Regions from separate parts of the Pseudomonas sp. E1BtOHC1 genome, predicted to be linked through region 2. Evidence: predicted binding sites of a transcription regulator. Region 2 holds the regulator's gene; each other region holds the start of a gene.
What was found. The regulator sigma-54, encoded in region 2, starts transcription at its own class of promoters, with help from an activator protein. The targets are predictions, from matches to a motif close to ANTGGCATNNANNTTGCTNT.
Positions count from the first base shown of each region.

Region 1: the regulator sigma-54 is predicted to act here: its motif matches at 1,249-1,268, upstream of ACSSVC_RS12055 (flagellar basal body rod protein FlgF).
Region 3: the regulator sigma-54 is predicted to act here: its motif matches at 2,216-2,235, upstream of flhA (flagellar biosynthesis protein FlhA).
Region 4: the regulator sigma-54 is predicted to act here: its motif matches at 1,922-1,941, upstream of ACSSVC_RS13690 (CmpA/NrtA family ABC transporter substrate-binding protein).

Region 1 covers NZ_CP196023.1:2,627,464-2,630,657, forward strand. Annotated here, with positions in the region: gene ACSSVC_RS12045 (TylF/MycF/NovP-related O-methyltransferase) at 1-115, opposite strand, end outside; gene ACSSVC_RS12050 (phytanoyl-CoA dioxygenase family protein) at 112-978, opposite strand; gene ACSSVC_RS12055 (flagellar basal body rod protein FlgF) at 1,312-2,052, shown strand; gene flgG (flagellar basal-body rod protein FlgG) at 2,098-2,883, shown strand; gene flgH (flagellar basal body L-ring protein FlgH) at 2,945-3,194, shown strand, end outside.
Region 2 covers NZ_CP196023.1:1,843,934-1,847,127, forward strand. Annotated here, with positions in the region: gene rapZ (RNase adapter RapZ) at 1-317, opposite strand, end outside; gene ptsN (PTS IIA-like nitrogen regulatory protein PtsN) at 320-784, opposite strand; gene hpf (ribosome hibernation-promoting factor, HPF/YfiA family) at 797-1,102, opposite strand; gene ACSSVC_RS08425 (RNA polymerase factor sigma-54) at 1,228-2,721, opposite strand; gene lptB (LPS export ABC transporter ATP-binding protein) at 2,904-3,194, opposite strand, start outside.
Region 3 covers NZ_CP196023.1:2,680,709-2,683,902, reverse strand. Annotated here, with positions in the region: gene flhA (flagellar biosynthesis protein FlhA) at 1-2,014, opposite strand, end outside; gene flhB (flagellar biosynthesis protein FlhB) at 2,298-3,194, opposite strand, start outside.
Region 4 covers NZ_CP196023.1:2,950,698-2,953,891, forward strand. Annotated here, with positions in the region: gene ACSSVC_RS13685 (ANTAR domain-containing response regulator) at 1-575, opposite strand, end outside; gene ACSSVC_RS13690 (CmpA/NrtA family ABC transporter substrate-binding protein) at 591-1,802, opposite strand; gene ACSSVC_RS13695 (quinone-dependent dihydroorotate dehydrogenase) at 2,032-3,054, shown strand; gene rmf (ribosome modulation factor) at 3,186-3,194, opposite strand, start outside.

The DNA of each region.
Region 1 (3,194 bases), 780 kb from region 2:
GGTTGGCGAAGACGAAGGGCGCGTCGGCAACGTACTCGGCGTCGACCCGCTTGAGTACGCCGGCGCGGGTTTCGTTGTATTCGGCTTCGGCGGGGGTAAGGCGACGTTTGGTCATGGCTTGAATCCTTGGAAATTCGAGAAGTCGTGGGCGTGGAAGTAGTCTTTGAAGCCGGAGCCGACGTCAGGGCAGGCGCTGTCGACGTTGGGGGCTCCGCGGTTGTGTTTCAGGTCTTCGAGGTGCATCAGGCGGAAGTCCACGCTGAAGCGGGTGCGGTCAGTGCGGTTGGGGACGGTGCCGTGCAGGTGCGAGCCGGAGAACACCAGCATCTCACCTGAGTTGCCGGCGATGCGCAGCTCGGAGCTGTCGTCGATCGCCTCCACGGGCACCGGGTGGACCCGCACTTCTTCGGTCAGGTTGTCCTTGGCCTTGTGCCGCTGGTTGCTGATCCAGTCCTTCAGGCTCCAGTCTTTCGAGGTGTTGGCCACCGGCTTCTCGAAGTAGCTGGGGTTGATCATCATGGTCTGGTCCGGGGTGATGGTGTAGACCGGCATCCAGGTGTTGATCTGGCAGTCCACGCTGCCGTACCAGCTGTCGCGATGGGGTTTGTAGGCGTAGCTGACGCCGGCGTGCAGGTAGTCGTAGTTGGGCACGACCCGCAGGCGCGGTACGTCGAAAATGTAGTCCCGAGGATCGATGCCGATCTCGTGAATGAAGCCAAGGATCAGATCCTTGACGCGCTGGCTGTTGGTGAACTGGCCCTTGAGTCGGGTAACCCGGCTGACGAACTCTTCCACCGGCATCATCGTGTGCAAAGCCTGGTGGTTGGTTTCACCATCAAACGCCGCGGTGATGCTTTCCTTGGCGAACCCGCAGAGGTCTTTTGCGGTGGCCAGGTCGGTGTCCAGGAAGATATCCCCGGAATAGATGGCGTCCTTGAAGTCAGCTGTCTTGCGCAGCTGATTGAGGTACAGGTTCAAAGTGGTTCTCCTTGGCAGTCACTGGCTTAGGTGTCGGCCACCCCCCCGCAAACTGAAGTCGCGATAGCCAGTCACTGCGCCTTGCAAGATCTGTTCACAAAGTCTCCGGCCCGGAGGGCGGGTCTGATCCGCGTCATGCGACCGATGCTTGCCGTTAGCGGCATAAGTCCGCCGTTTTTTCGTCTCTCGTTCCGCCCTGAAAATCCCGTTGCTCGCGGCAAAGCCCCGGCCCGCATGGGGAGCGTTGCTGTCAGTGAAAGTTGGTGTAGAAATTGCTTGCGCCATGCTCAGTACAGTGTGGGGCGGCAAACGTCCGGCAGATGAGGAACGATTGTGGACAAGTACCTTTATGTGGCAATGACCGGCGCCAGCCAGAATGCTCTGGCGCAAAAGGCTCATGCCAACAATCTGGCGAACATCTCCACCAACGGTTTTCAGCGCGACCTGGAGCAGGCGCGCGCGATGCCGGTGTTTGGTGACAGTTTTCCGGCGCGGGCCTTTGCCATGGGCGAACGGCCAGCAACGGATTTTACTCCCGGCTCCATGGTGGAGACCGGTCGTGACCTGGACGTGGCCGTCAGCGGCAAAGGCTGGATCGCCGTACAGAGCCCGGATGGCAGCGAAAGCTATGTGCGCACCGGCAGCTTGAATGTCGATGCAGTGGGCGTGCTGCGTGCCGGCAACGGCATGCCGGTCATGGGCAATGGCGGTCCTATCGCCGTGCCGCCCGAGCAGAAGATCGAAGTCGGCCAGGACGGCACCATCAGCATTCGTGCCATGGGTGAAGGTCCGCGGGTCATGGCTGAGGTCGATCGCATCAAGCTGGTCAATCCGGATATCAAGAACCTGACCAAGGGGCTGGACGGGTCGATCAAGACCAAGGACGGCCAGCCGGCGCCTGCCGATGCCAATGTGCAGCTGGTGTCGGGCTTCCTGGAGTCGAGCAACGTCAATGCCGTGGAAGAAATGACCGCGGTGCTGGCCTTGTCCCGCCAGTTCGAATTGCACGTCAAGATGATGAACAGCGCCAAAGAAGACGACCAGGCCATGGCTCGGGTCTTGCAGATCAGCTAATTACCAGTATCTAGCGCCGTAAAACAGGCGCGAGAGGAGAATCGAATGCTTCCGGCTCTATGGGTTGCCAAAACCGGTCTGTCCGCCCAGGACACCAACCTGAGTGTTATTTCCAACAACCTGGCGAACGTCTCGACCACGGGTTTCAAACGTGATCGCGCCGAGTTCCAGGACCTGCTGTACCAGATCAAGCGTCAGCCCGGTGCTCAGTCGACTCAGGACAGCGAACTGCCAACCGGCCTGCAGGTCGGTACCGGTGTGCGCATCGTCGGTACGCAGAAGAACTTCACTGCCGGCAGCCTGCAGACCACCGAACAGCCTCTGGACCTGGCCATCAATGGCCGTGGCTTCTTCCAGATCCTGCAGCCCGATGGCACCACGGCCTATACCCGTGACGGTACTTTCCACCTCAACTCCGACGGCCAGATCGTCACCGCCAGCGGTTTCGCCCTGGAGCCTGCGGTGGTCGTGCCCAACGACGCGCAGACCTTCACCGTGGGTCAGGACGGCACCGTATCCATCACCATCGCCGGCAACCCGGCTTCCCAGGTGATCGGCAACCTGCAAACCGCCGACTTCATCAACCCGGCGGGCCTGCAGTCCCAGGGCAACAACCTGTTCCTGGAAACCGCCGCCAGCGGCGCGCCGCAAATCGGTACCCCGGGCCTCAACGGCTTCGGCACCACACTGCAGAACACCCTGGAAGCGTCCAACGTCAGCACCGTTGAGGAGATGGTCAACATGATCACCACCCAGCGTGCCTACGAGATGAACTCCAAGGTGATCTCCACCGCGGACCAGATGCTCTCGTTCATAACGCAGAAGCTGTAATCAAGTCTTGAGGTCGCCACGGGTCTGAAGTGGCGCACCGGCAACATCGTGAGGAAGGGTCATGAATCGGTTTATTTGTGTTCTAGCGCTGAGTGGGAGTGCCGTGCTCGCGGGCTGTGTTGCCCCGCCGCCCAAGCCCAATGACCCTTACTACGCACCGGTGTTGCCGCGCACGCCGCTGCCTTCCGCGTCCAACAACGGTTCGATCTATCAGGCCGGCTTCGAGCAGAACCTCTACAGCGACCGCAAGGCGTTCCGGGTCGGTGACATCATCACCATCACCCTGAACGAGCGGACCAACGCCAGTAAGG
Region 2 (3,194 bases):
CGCCGGGTTTCCGAGAAGCGCTTGAGCAGGGTTTCCTCGTCGGCGTCCAGATAGAGCACGTCGCACTGGATATGCCGGCTGCGTACTTCTTCCAGCAACTCGGGGAAGCGCGACAGATGGCTGGGCAGGTTTCGGGCGTCGATGGAAACCGCCACCAGAGGTTGTGCCAGTTCCGTGTGAATCAACGCGCGCTCGGCCAGCTCGGGCAGCAAGCCGGCGGGAAGGTTGTCGATGCAGTAGTAGCCGTGGTCCTCAAGAACATCGAGGGCGGTGCTTTTACCTGAGCCGGAGCGGCCGCTGACAATGATCAAGCGCATGATTACTGACCGTTTTGCTCGTCCAGGACAACCTGATACAAGGCTTCATTGCTGGTGGCACTGCGCAGTCGGTCACGGACTTCCTTGCGATCGAGCATGCTGGCGATCTGCCGGAGCAGTTCCAGGTGTGCGTCGGTAGCGGCTTCCGGAACCAGGAGGACGAACAGCAGATCCACCGGGGCACCGTCGATGGCGTCGAAGTCGATTGGAGCGTCCAGGTGCATCAGCGCACTGATAGGCGACTCGCAGCCTTTGAGGCGGCAGTGGGGAATGGCGATGCCGTTGCCAAAACCGGTGGAACCGAGTTTTTCACGGGCGATCAGGCTCTCGAAGACATCCTGCATCTCCAGATCAGGCACTTCGCGGCTGATCAGGTTGGCAATTTGTTCGAGGGCGCGTTTTTTACTGCCGCCCGGCACGTTCACCAAGGAACGGCCGGGGGTCAGGATGCTTTCAAGTCGGATCATGGGAGGGGAGTGTTAGCGACCCGTGCCTTGGAGAAGGTGGAGTTGCTTTTCCTTATGCTTTTTCAGTTGGCGGTCAAGCTTGTCCGTGAGCAGGTCAATTGCGGCATACATATCGTCATGTTCTGCATTGGCGACGACCTCCCCACCGTGGATGTGCAGGGTGGCTTCGATTTTCTGCTTCAGCTTCTCGACAGCCATGGTGACCTGCACATTGGTAATCTTGTCGAAGTGCCGCTCCAGCCGGTCGAGTTTCTCGCCGATGTAAGCGCGCAGAGGTTCAGTCACTTCGAGTTGGTGTCCACTGATGTTGACTTGCATACAGCTTCTCCTTCGTTGCCAGTGCATAACGCGGCAGGCTGGGTTGCCTGCCACCTAGACCGCGTTTGAAACCGACTTTCGACCTGTTTCAAACACACTCTGAAACGCTGTGGCCAGCCCGGCGGCTACATCAACCGCTTCCGTTCGCTGGAAGGCGCGATCCCAAGGGATTCGCGGTACTTGGCGACGGTACGACGGGCTACCTGAATGCCTTGTGCCTCCAGTAAACCAGCGATCTTGCTGTCACTCAACGGCTTTTTCTGATTTTCCGCAGCCACCAGTTTTTTGATGATCGCGCGGATCGCCGTGGACGAGCATTCGCCGCCTTCGGAGGTGCTGACGTGGCTGGAGAAAAAGTATTTCAGTTCATATATGCCCCGGGGGGTATGCATGAATTTTTGCGTGGTCACACGGGAAATGGTCGATTCGTGCATGCCCACAGCTTCGGCGATGTCGTGCAGAACCAGAGGTTTCATGGCTTCGTCGCCGTACTCCAGGAAGCCGCGTTGGTGCTCGACGATCTGAGTGGCGACTTTCATCAGGGTTTCGTTGCGGCTCTGCAGGCTCTTGATGAACCAGCGAGCTTCCTGCAACTGATTGCGCATGAAGGTGTTGTCGGCACTGGTGTCGGCGCGGCGAACAAAGCCGGCGTACTGTGCGTTGACCCGCAGGCGTGGCACGGACTCCTGATTCAATTCCACCAGCCAGCGCTCGTTGTCCTTGCGCACGATGACGTCCGGGACCACGTATTCGGCTTCGCTGGATTCGATCTGTGAGCCCGGGCGCGGGTTGAGGCTCTGCACCAGTTCGATGACCTGACGCAGTTCGTCTTCCTTGAGCTTCATGCGGCGCATCAGCTGGCTGTAGTCGCGACTGCCCAGGAGGTCGATGTAGTCACTGACCAGGCGCTGGGCTTCGCTCAGCCAGGGAGTTTTCGCTGGCAGTTGGCGCAGTTGCAGCAGGAGGCATTCGCCCAGGTTGCGGGCGCCGATGCCGGCCGGCTCGAATTGCTGGATGCGGTGCAGGACGGCTTCGATCTCGTCCAGTTCGATGTCCAATTCCGGATCGAAGGCCTCGAGAATTTCTTCAAGGGTCTCGTCCAGGTAGCCCTGATTGTTGATGCAATCGATCAGGGTCACGGCGATCAGGCGGTCGGTATCCGACATCGGCGCCAGGTTCAGTTGCCAGAGCAGGTGGCTTTGCAGGCTCTCGCCGGCCGATGTGCGAGTGGTGAAGTCCCACTCATCGTCATCGCTGCTGGGCAGGCTGCTGGCGCTGGTCTGGTAGACGTCTTCCCAGGCGGTGTCCACCGGCAGTTCGTTGGGGATGCGTTCGTTCCATTCGCCTTCCTCGAGGTTATCCACCGTGGGGGCGGTTTCCTGGTAGGAGGGTTCCTGGATCTCGGTGTTGGGTTTGGACTCTGTGTTGTCGGCCAAGGGGTCGCTGTTGTCGAAGTCTTCGCCATCTTCCTGGCGTTCGAGCATCGGGTTGGACTCCAGGGCTTCCTGGATTTCCTGTTGCAGGTCCAGGGTCGACAATTGGAGCAGGCGGATGGCCTGTTGCAGCTGCGGTGTCATCGTCAGCTGCTGGCCCATTCTCAGGACTAGCGATGGTTTCATGGCAGGGGCTTAACACCTTATTTGCCGGCGCACATGCGCCATCCACTACAGGGCGCCGGAGCGCCAAACATAAGCAAATTATATGCCTGAAACTGAAGTGTTTGCCTAGAGCGCTGTAACAATAAAATTTGTAGGGATTTATTGTTCCTGGCGCTCTGGCATCTAGCCCGACACCTCAGCCTTTACAGGCGGAACTCATGGCCCAGGTAGACTTCCTTGACCAGTTCGTTGGCCAGGATGGTCTCGGAGTCGCCTTCGGCGATCAGTTGCCCGTCATTGACGATATAGGCGGTTTCACAGATGTCCAGGGTTTCGCGGACGTTGTGGTCGGTGATCAGCACCCCAATGCCCTTGGCCTTCAGGTGGTGGATGATCTGCTTGATATCGCCGACCGAGATCGGGTCCACGCCGGCAAAGGGTTCGTCCAGCAGGATGAACTTGGGGGCAGTGGCCAGGGCGCGGGCGATTTCCAC
Region 3 (3,194 bases), 840 kb from region 2:
CGCGGACCGGACCCGCTACCAACAGAATCACCGGTTGACCTTGCATCTCTTGACGCTGCGCCGCATCGATCAGCGAACGTTGCAGCTTTTCAGCCATGCTTGGCTCCAGCAGAACGCCTTCTTCCTGGCCTTGTCCTGCCTTCTGCAAACTGCTGAGCAAAATTTGTTCCAACCTTGGCTCCAAGGTGATCACTGGCAGCTCAGACTCAGTACCTACAATGCTTTGGACGATGGCGCGAGACAATCCGACCCGAACCGCGGCAACCAAAGCGGCAGTATCTTGACTCTTGGCGGCATTGTTGGCGATAGCCTCGGCAATGCTGCGGATATCCCGTACCGGCACCTGTTCGGCCAGCAGCGCCTGCAAAACCTTGAGCAACTGCGACAACGACAGCACACCCGGCACCAACTCCTCCGCCAGCTTCGGCGAACTCTTGGCCAGCAACTGCATCAGCTGCTGCACTTCCTCGTGACCGATCAGCTCGCTGGAGTGCTTGTACAGAATCTGGTTCAAGTGGGTGGCGACCACGGTACTGGCATCCACCACGGTGTAGCCGAGGGACTGCGCCTGAGGCCGCTGGCTGATTTCGATCCACACCGCCTCCAGGCCGAAGGCCGGGTCACGGGCAGAGATACCGTTGAGGGTGCCGTAGACCTGCCCCGGGTTGATCGCCAATTCGCGATCCGGATAGATCTCGGCCTCCGCCAGGATCACACCCATCAGAGTCAGGCGATAGGCACTGGGGGCCAGGTCCAGGTTGTCACGGATATGCACAGTGGGCATGAGGAAGCCCAGGTCCTGGGAGAGCTTCTTGCGCACCCCCTTGATCCGCGCCAGCAGCTGTCCGCCCTGGTTGCGATCCACCAGGGGAATCAGGCGGTAGCCAACTTCCAGGCCGATCATGTCGATCGGGGTCACATCGTCCCAACCCAGCTCCTTGGTTTCCATGGCCCGAGCCGGAGAAGGCAGCAGGTCCTGCTGACGCTGGACCTCTTCCAGAGCCTGGACCTTGACCAGATTCTGCTTTCTCCAGACCAGATAAGCCGCACCGCCAGCCACCGCTGCCAGGCTGAGGAAGGAGAAGTGCGGCATGCCCGGCACCAACCCCATCACCGCCATCAGGCCCGCGGCCACCGCCAGCGCCTTGGGCGAGGCGAACATCTGCCGGTTGATCTGCTTGCCCATTTCTTCGGAACCCGAAGCACGCGTCACCATGATGGCGGCCGCAGTGGACAGCAGCAGCGATGGCAGTTGCGCCACCAAACCGTCACCGATGGTCAGCAAGGCATAGACCTTGCCGGCGTCGGCAAAGGTCATGTTGTGCTGGAAGATACCGACCGCCATACCGCCGATCAGGTTGATGAAGAGGATCAGCAGGCCGGCGATGGCGTCGCCGCGAACGAACTTGCTGGCACCGTCCATGGAGCCGTAGAACTCGGCTTCCTGGGCCACCTCCAGACGACGCAGCTTGGCCTGATTCTGATCGATCAGGCCGGCGTTGAGGTCGGCGTCGATGGCCATCTGTTTGCCGGGCATGGCATCCAGGGTGAAGCGCGCGCTCACCTCGGAGATGCGTCCGGCACCCTTGGTCACCACCACGAAGTTGATGATCATGAGGATCGCGAAGACCACGATACCCACGACATAGTTACCGCCGATCACCACCTCACCGAAGGCCTGGATCACCTTACCGGCCGCGGCATGGCCTTCCTGGCCGTGGAGCATCACCACTCGGGTCGAGGCCACGTTGAGTGCCAACCGCAGCAAGGTGGCCACCAGCAGAATGGTCGGGAACACCGCGAAATCCAGCGGTCGCAGGGCGTACACGCAGACCAGCAGGACCACAATCGACAGGGCGATGTTGAAGGTGAAGAACACATCCAACAGGAACGCCGGCACTGGCAGCATCATCATGGCCAGCATGACCAACAGCAGCACAGGTACACCCAGGTTGCCTCGACCGAGGTCAACCAGGTTACTGCGAGCCGTGTTGATTAACTGAGAGCGATCCACCGATTTACCCCGTTCCGTAAAGCAAACTTTTGACGCCTGAAGCGGCTCGGGGCTGCTACTGCAAGAAGCCTTCCAACTTTGCCGCAGCGGCGCAATCGCGCCCTGAACCAGGAGGAACCGGCGTGCCGGCGAACAGGATCGCGGGGCCGCCCTCGTCGGCAAACGAAGCGTCGCAGGGCCGGCTGCAAGGAACAGAGTTACAAGGCGAGATAATGGCAATTAGCCATTTTTCTGACATAAGCAAGGCGCATTCGCTGGCAAGCCAGCGCCTGCATGCCTGGAACTAGACAGGATCGATGGGGCCGCCCGAGGACTGCTTGCCGCCAGTGTCGCGCTGCAGATCCGTAGGAATCGGCAAGTCCTTGAGCGGGTCCGGGCGCTTGCCCTTGCCTGCACGGTGCTGGCGAATCTGGTAGACATAGGCCAGGACCTGGGCCACCGCCAAGTAAAGCCCCGCCGGGATCTCTTCCTCAAGCTCAGTGGAGTAATAGATGGAACGCGCCAGGGCCGGGGACTCCAACAACATCACTTCATGGGCCACGGCAATCTCGCGGATTTTCAGGGCCAAGAAATCACTGCCCTTGGCCAGCAACACCGGCGCCCCACCCTTCTCGGCGTCGTACTTGAGAGCCACGGCGTAGTGGGTCGGGTTGGTGATGACCACGTCGGCCTCGGGGATCGCTGCCATCATCCGCCGCTGGGACATCTCGCGCTGGGTCTGGCGAATCCGCTGCTTGACCTCAGGCCGACCTTCCTGGTCCTTGTGCTCGTCACGCACCTCCTGCTTGGTCATCAACAGCTTCTTATGGGCCTGGTACAGCTGCACCGGCACATCCACCGCGGCGATCAAAATCAACCCGCAAGCCATCCACAAAGTGCTCCAACCCACCACCTGGACACTGTGGATGATCGCCAGCTCAAGCGGTTCGTGGGCGATCCGCAGCAGGTCGTCAATGTCCGACGACAACACCGAAAGCGCCACGAACAGCACCAGGCCGAACTTGGCCAGAGCCTTGAGCAACTCGATCAACGCAGTGAACGAAAACATCCGCTTGAGGCCGTTGGCCGGATTCATCCGACTGAACTTGGGCGCCAGGCTCTTGCCCGCAAACAGCCACCCCCCCAGGGATATCGGCCCGATGACGGCCGCCAGCAGCAAGGTCAACAGCACCGGCTGCAC
Region 4 (3,194 bases), 1.1 Mb from region 2:
CAGCCCAGCAGTTCCTGCATGGCGATGATCTGTTCCGCGACCTGGATCAGCTTCTGTTGTTTGCTCATGGCCTGGCGGCGCATCAGGGTGTAGGCCTGTTCTTCGTCGCAGTCTTTCATCTTCATCAACAGGCCCTTGGCCAGCTCGATGCGCTTGCGTTCGGCCAGTTGCTGGTCCCGGGCCTGGAGTTGCGCGCGCAGGGCCTGGTCGCTTTCAAAACGTGCCATGGCCACGTCGAGAATCGGTTGCAGGCGCTGGACCTGGATGCCCTCGACGATGTAGGCGCTGACCCCGGACTTGATCGCCTGGCGCATCACCCCCGGATCGTGTTCATCGGTGAACATCACGATGGGTCGTGGTTGATCGCGGCTGACCAGCACCACTTGCTCCATGACATCGCGGCTGGGTGACTCGGTATCGATCAGGATCACGTCCGGACGCACCGTTTCGACGCGGCCCGGCAGGTCGATGGTCAGGCCGGATTCGTCAATCACCTCGAAACCGGCTTCGCTGAGGGCGGCCTTGAGCCTTCCGACTTTTTTCGCGGTGTCGTTGATCAGCAGGATACGCAGCATGTTCGCGGGCTCCGGTCAGCGCTGGGCAACAAGGGGAGGGGTGTCGTTCAGCGCATGCAGGCGGAAGCTGCGGGCATAGGCGGCAGGCTTAGAACCGTCCCACACCTTGCCATCGATCAACTGGCTGCTGCGCATGTCCTGGCCCCAGGCGGCGATGCCCAGCGCGGTGGCGGCCTCGCGGTACAGCTCAAGCTGCTGCACCTGGCGAGCGACGCCCAGGTAATCCGGGTCCTCACGCAGCAGGCCCCAGCGCCGGAACTGGGTCATGAACCACATGCCGTCGGACAGGTAGGGCAGGTTGACGGCGCCATGGTGGTGAAAGCGCAGGGCGTGGGGGTCCTGCCAGCGATTGCCCAGGCCGTCGGCGTAATCCCCCAGCAGCCGCGGCTCGATGCAGTCCAGCGGTGCATTCAGGTAATCGGCGGCGCTCAGCAACTGGGCAGTGCTGCGGCGGTTTTCCGGGCTTTGCTCGATAAAGCGGCTGGCTTCGAGAATCGCCATCACCAGGGCCCGGGCGGTGTTGGGGTATTGCTCGACGAAGGCACGGGTGCAGCCAAGGACTTTTTCCGGGTGATCCGGCCAAATCGCCTGGCTGGTGGCCAGGGTGAAGCCCTGATCCTGCTGCACTGCACTGGCGCTCCAGGGTTCGCCGACGCAGAACCCGTCGATGCGCCCGGCCTGCAGATGAGCCACCATCTGCGGCGGCGGCACCACCACGCTGTCGACATCCTGCAGCGGGTGGATACCCTGGCTGGCCAGCCAGTAGTACAGCCACATGGCGTGGGTACCGGTGGGGAAGGTCTGGGCGAAGGTCAGTCGTGCCCGGCTTTGGTGCACATGGCGGTCCAATGCATCAGGGCTGGTCACCTTGAGGGCCTGCAGTTCCCGGGACAGGTTGATGCTCTGGCCGTTCTGGTTCAGGCCCATGAGCACGGCCATGTCGCAGGCATGGGTCCCGCCGATGCCCAGGTGCACGGCGTAGATCAGGCCGTACAGACTGTGGGCTGCGTCCAGTTCGCCGCTCACCAGCTTGTCCCGCAGCCCGGCCCAGGAGCTCTGGCGCTTGAGGTTCAGGGTCAGCCCGTAGGGCTGGGCAAAGCCCTGGGTGGCGGCGACCACCACTGAGGCGCAATCGGTCAGGGCCATGAAGCCCAGGTTGATGGCGGACTTTTCCGGGGCGTCGCTGCCGTTGACCCAGGCCAGCGCGGAGTTGGGGTGTTCAGTCATGGCTTGGCACCTTGCATAAAAAAGCGTCGTACCCACTGGCCAGGCAAAGCCCGTGCGGGTGACGACGCCGTTGTCCTTGAACCTGGACCGCCATTGGCGCAGGTCTGATGAAGCAAGTGGGTGCAAGGCATATGCCATTGCCGGGGATTTCATTCTGCGCCTCGCCTGCAAGCCCCGGGCGCGGCTATAATCGGCGCCTTATTCGCCGCCAACCGAGTTCATCCCGCCCATGTATACCCTGGCCCGCCAGCTGTTGTTCAAACTCTCCCCGGAAACCTCCCACGATCTGTCCCTGGACCTGATCGGTGCGGGCGGGCGTTTGGGCCTTAACGGTCTGTTGTGCAAGGCGCCGGCGCAGTTGCCGGTGCAGGTCATGGGCCTGGAGTTTCCGAATCCGGTGGGTCTGGCTGCCGGTCTGGACAAGAACGGCGCCGCCATCGACGGCTTCGCTCAACTGGGCTTTGGCTTCGTCGAAATCGGCACCGTCACCCCGCGTCCGCAGCCGGGCAACCCCAAGCCGCGGATCTTCCGTCTGCCTCAGGCCGAAGCCATCATCAACCGCATGGGCTTCAACAATCTTGGGGTCGATAATCTGCTGGCGCGGGTCGCTGCCTCCCAATACAAGGGCGTGCTGGGGATCAATATCGGCAAGAACTTCGACACGCCGGTAGAGCGAGCGGTGGATGACTACCTGATCTGCCTGGACAAGGTCTATGCCCATGCCAGCTATGTCACGGTCAATGTCAGCTCGCCCAACACCCCGGGCTTGCGCAGCCTGCAGTTCGGCGAGTCCCTCAAGCAGCTGCTTGCGGCTTTGAGCCAGCGCCAGCAGGAATTGGCCGCAATCCACGGCAAGCGTGTGCCGCTGGCCATCAAGATTGCCCCGGACATGAGCGACGAGGAAACCGTGGAAGTGGCCCGCGCCCTGCTGGAAACCGGCATGGACGCAGTGATCGCCACCAACACTACCCTGAGCCGTGAAGGCGTCGAAGGCATGGAGTATGGCGACGAGGCGGGCGGTCTATCCGGCGCGCCGGTGCGAGACAAGAGCACCCATACGGTCAAGGTACTGGCGACTGAGCTGGCCGGCCGTTTACCGATCATTGCCGTGGGCGGCATCACTGAAGGCAAGCACGCGGCTGAGAAGATCGCCGCGGGCGCCAGCCTGGTGCAGCTGTATTCGGGCTTCATCTATAAGGGGCCGGCGTTGATTCGCGAGTCGGTGGATGCTATCGCGGCCATGGGCCGATAAGAACGGGCGCAAGCGCGGGCATAAAAAAGGGCTCCTCGAAGGAGCCCCTGGGCCGAAGCCCGCCGCCCGGATGGGGCGTGCGTGGTTAAGTCGTTATCTATTCAAGTTTTAGGTGTCGGAATGTGCCCTGATCAGCCGAC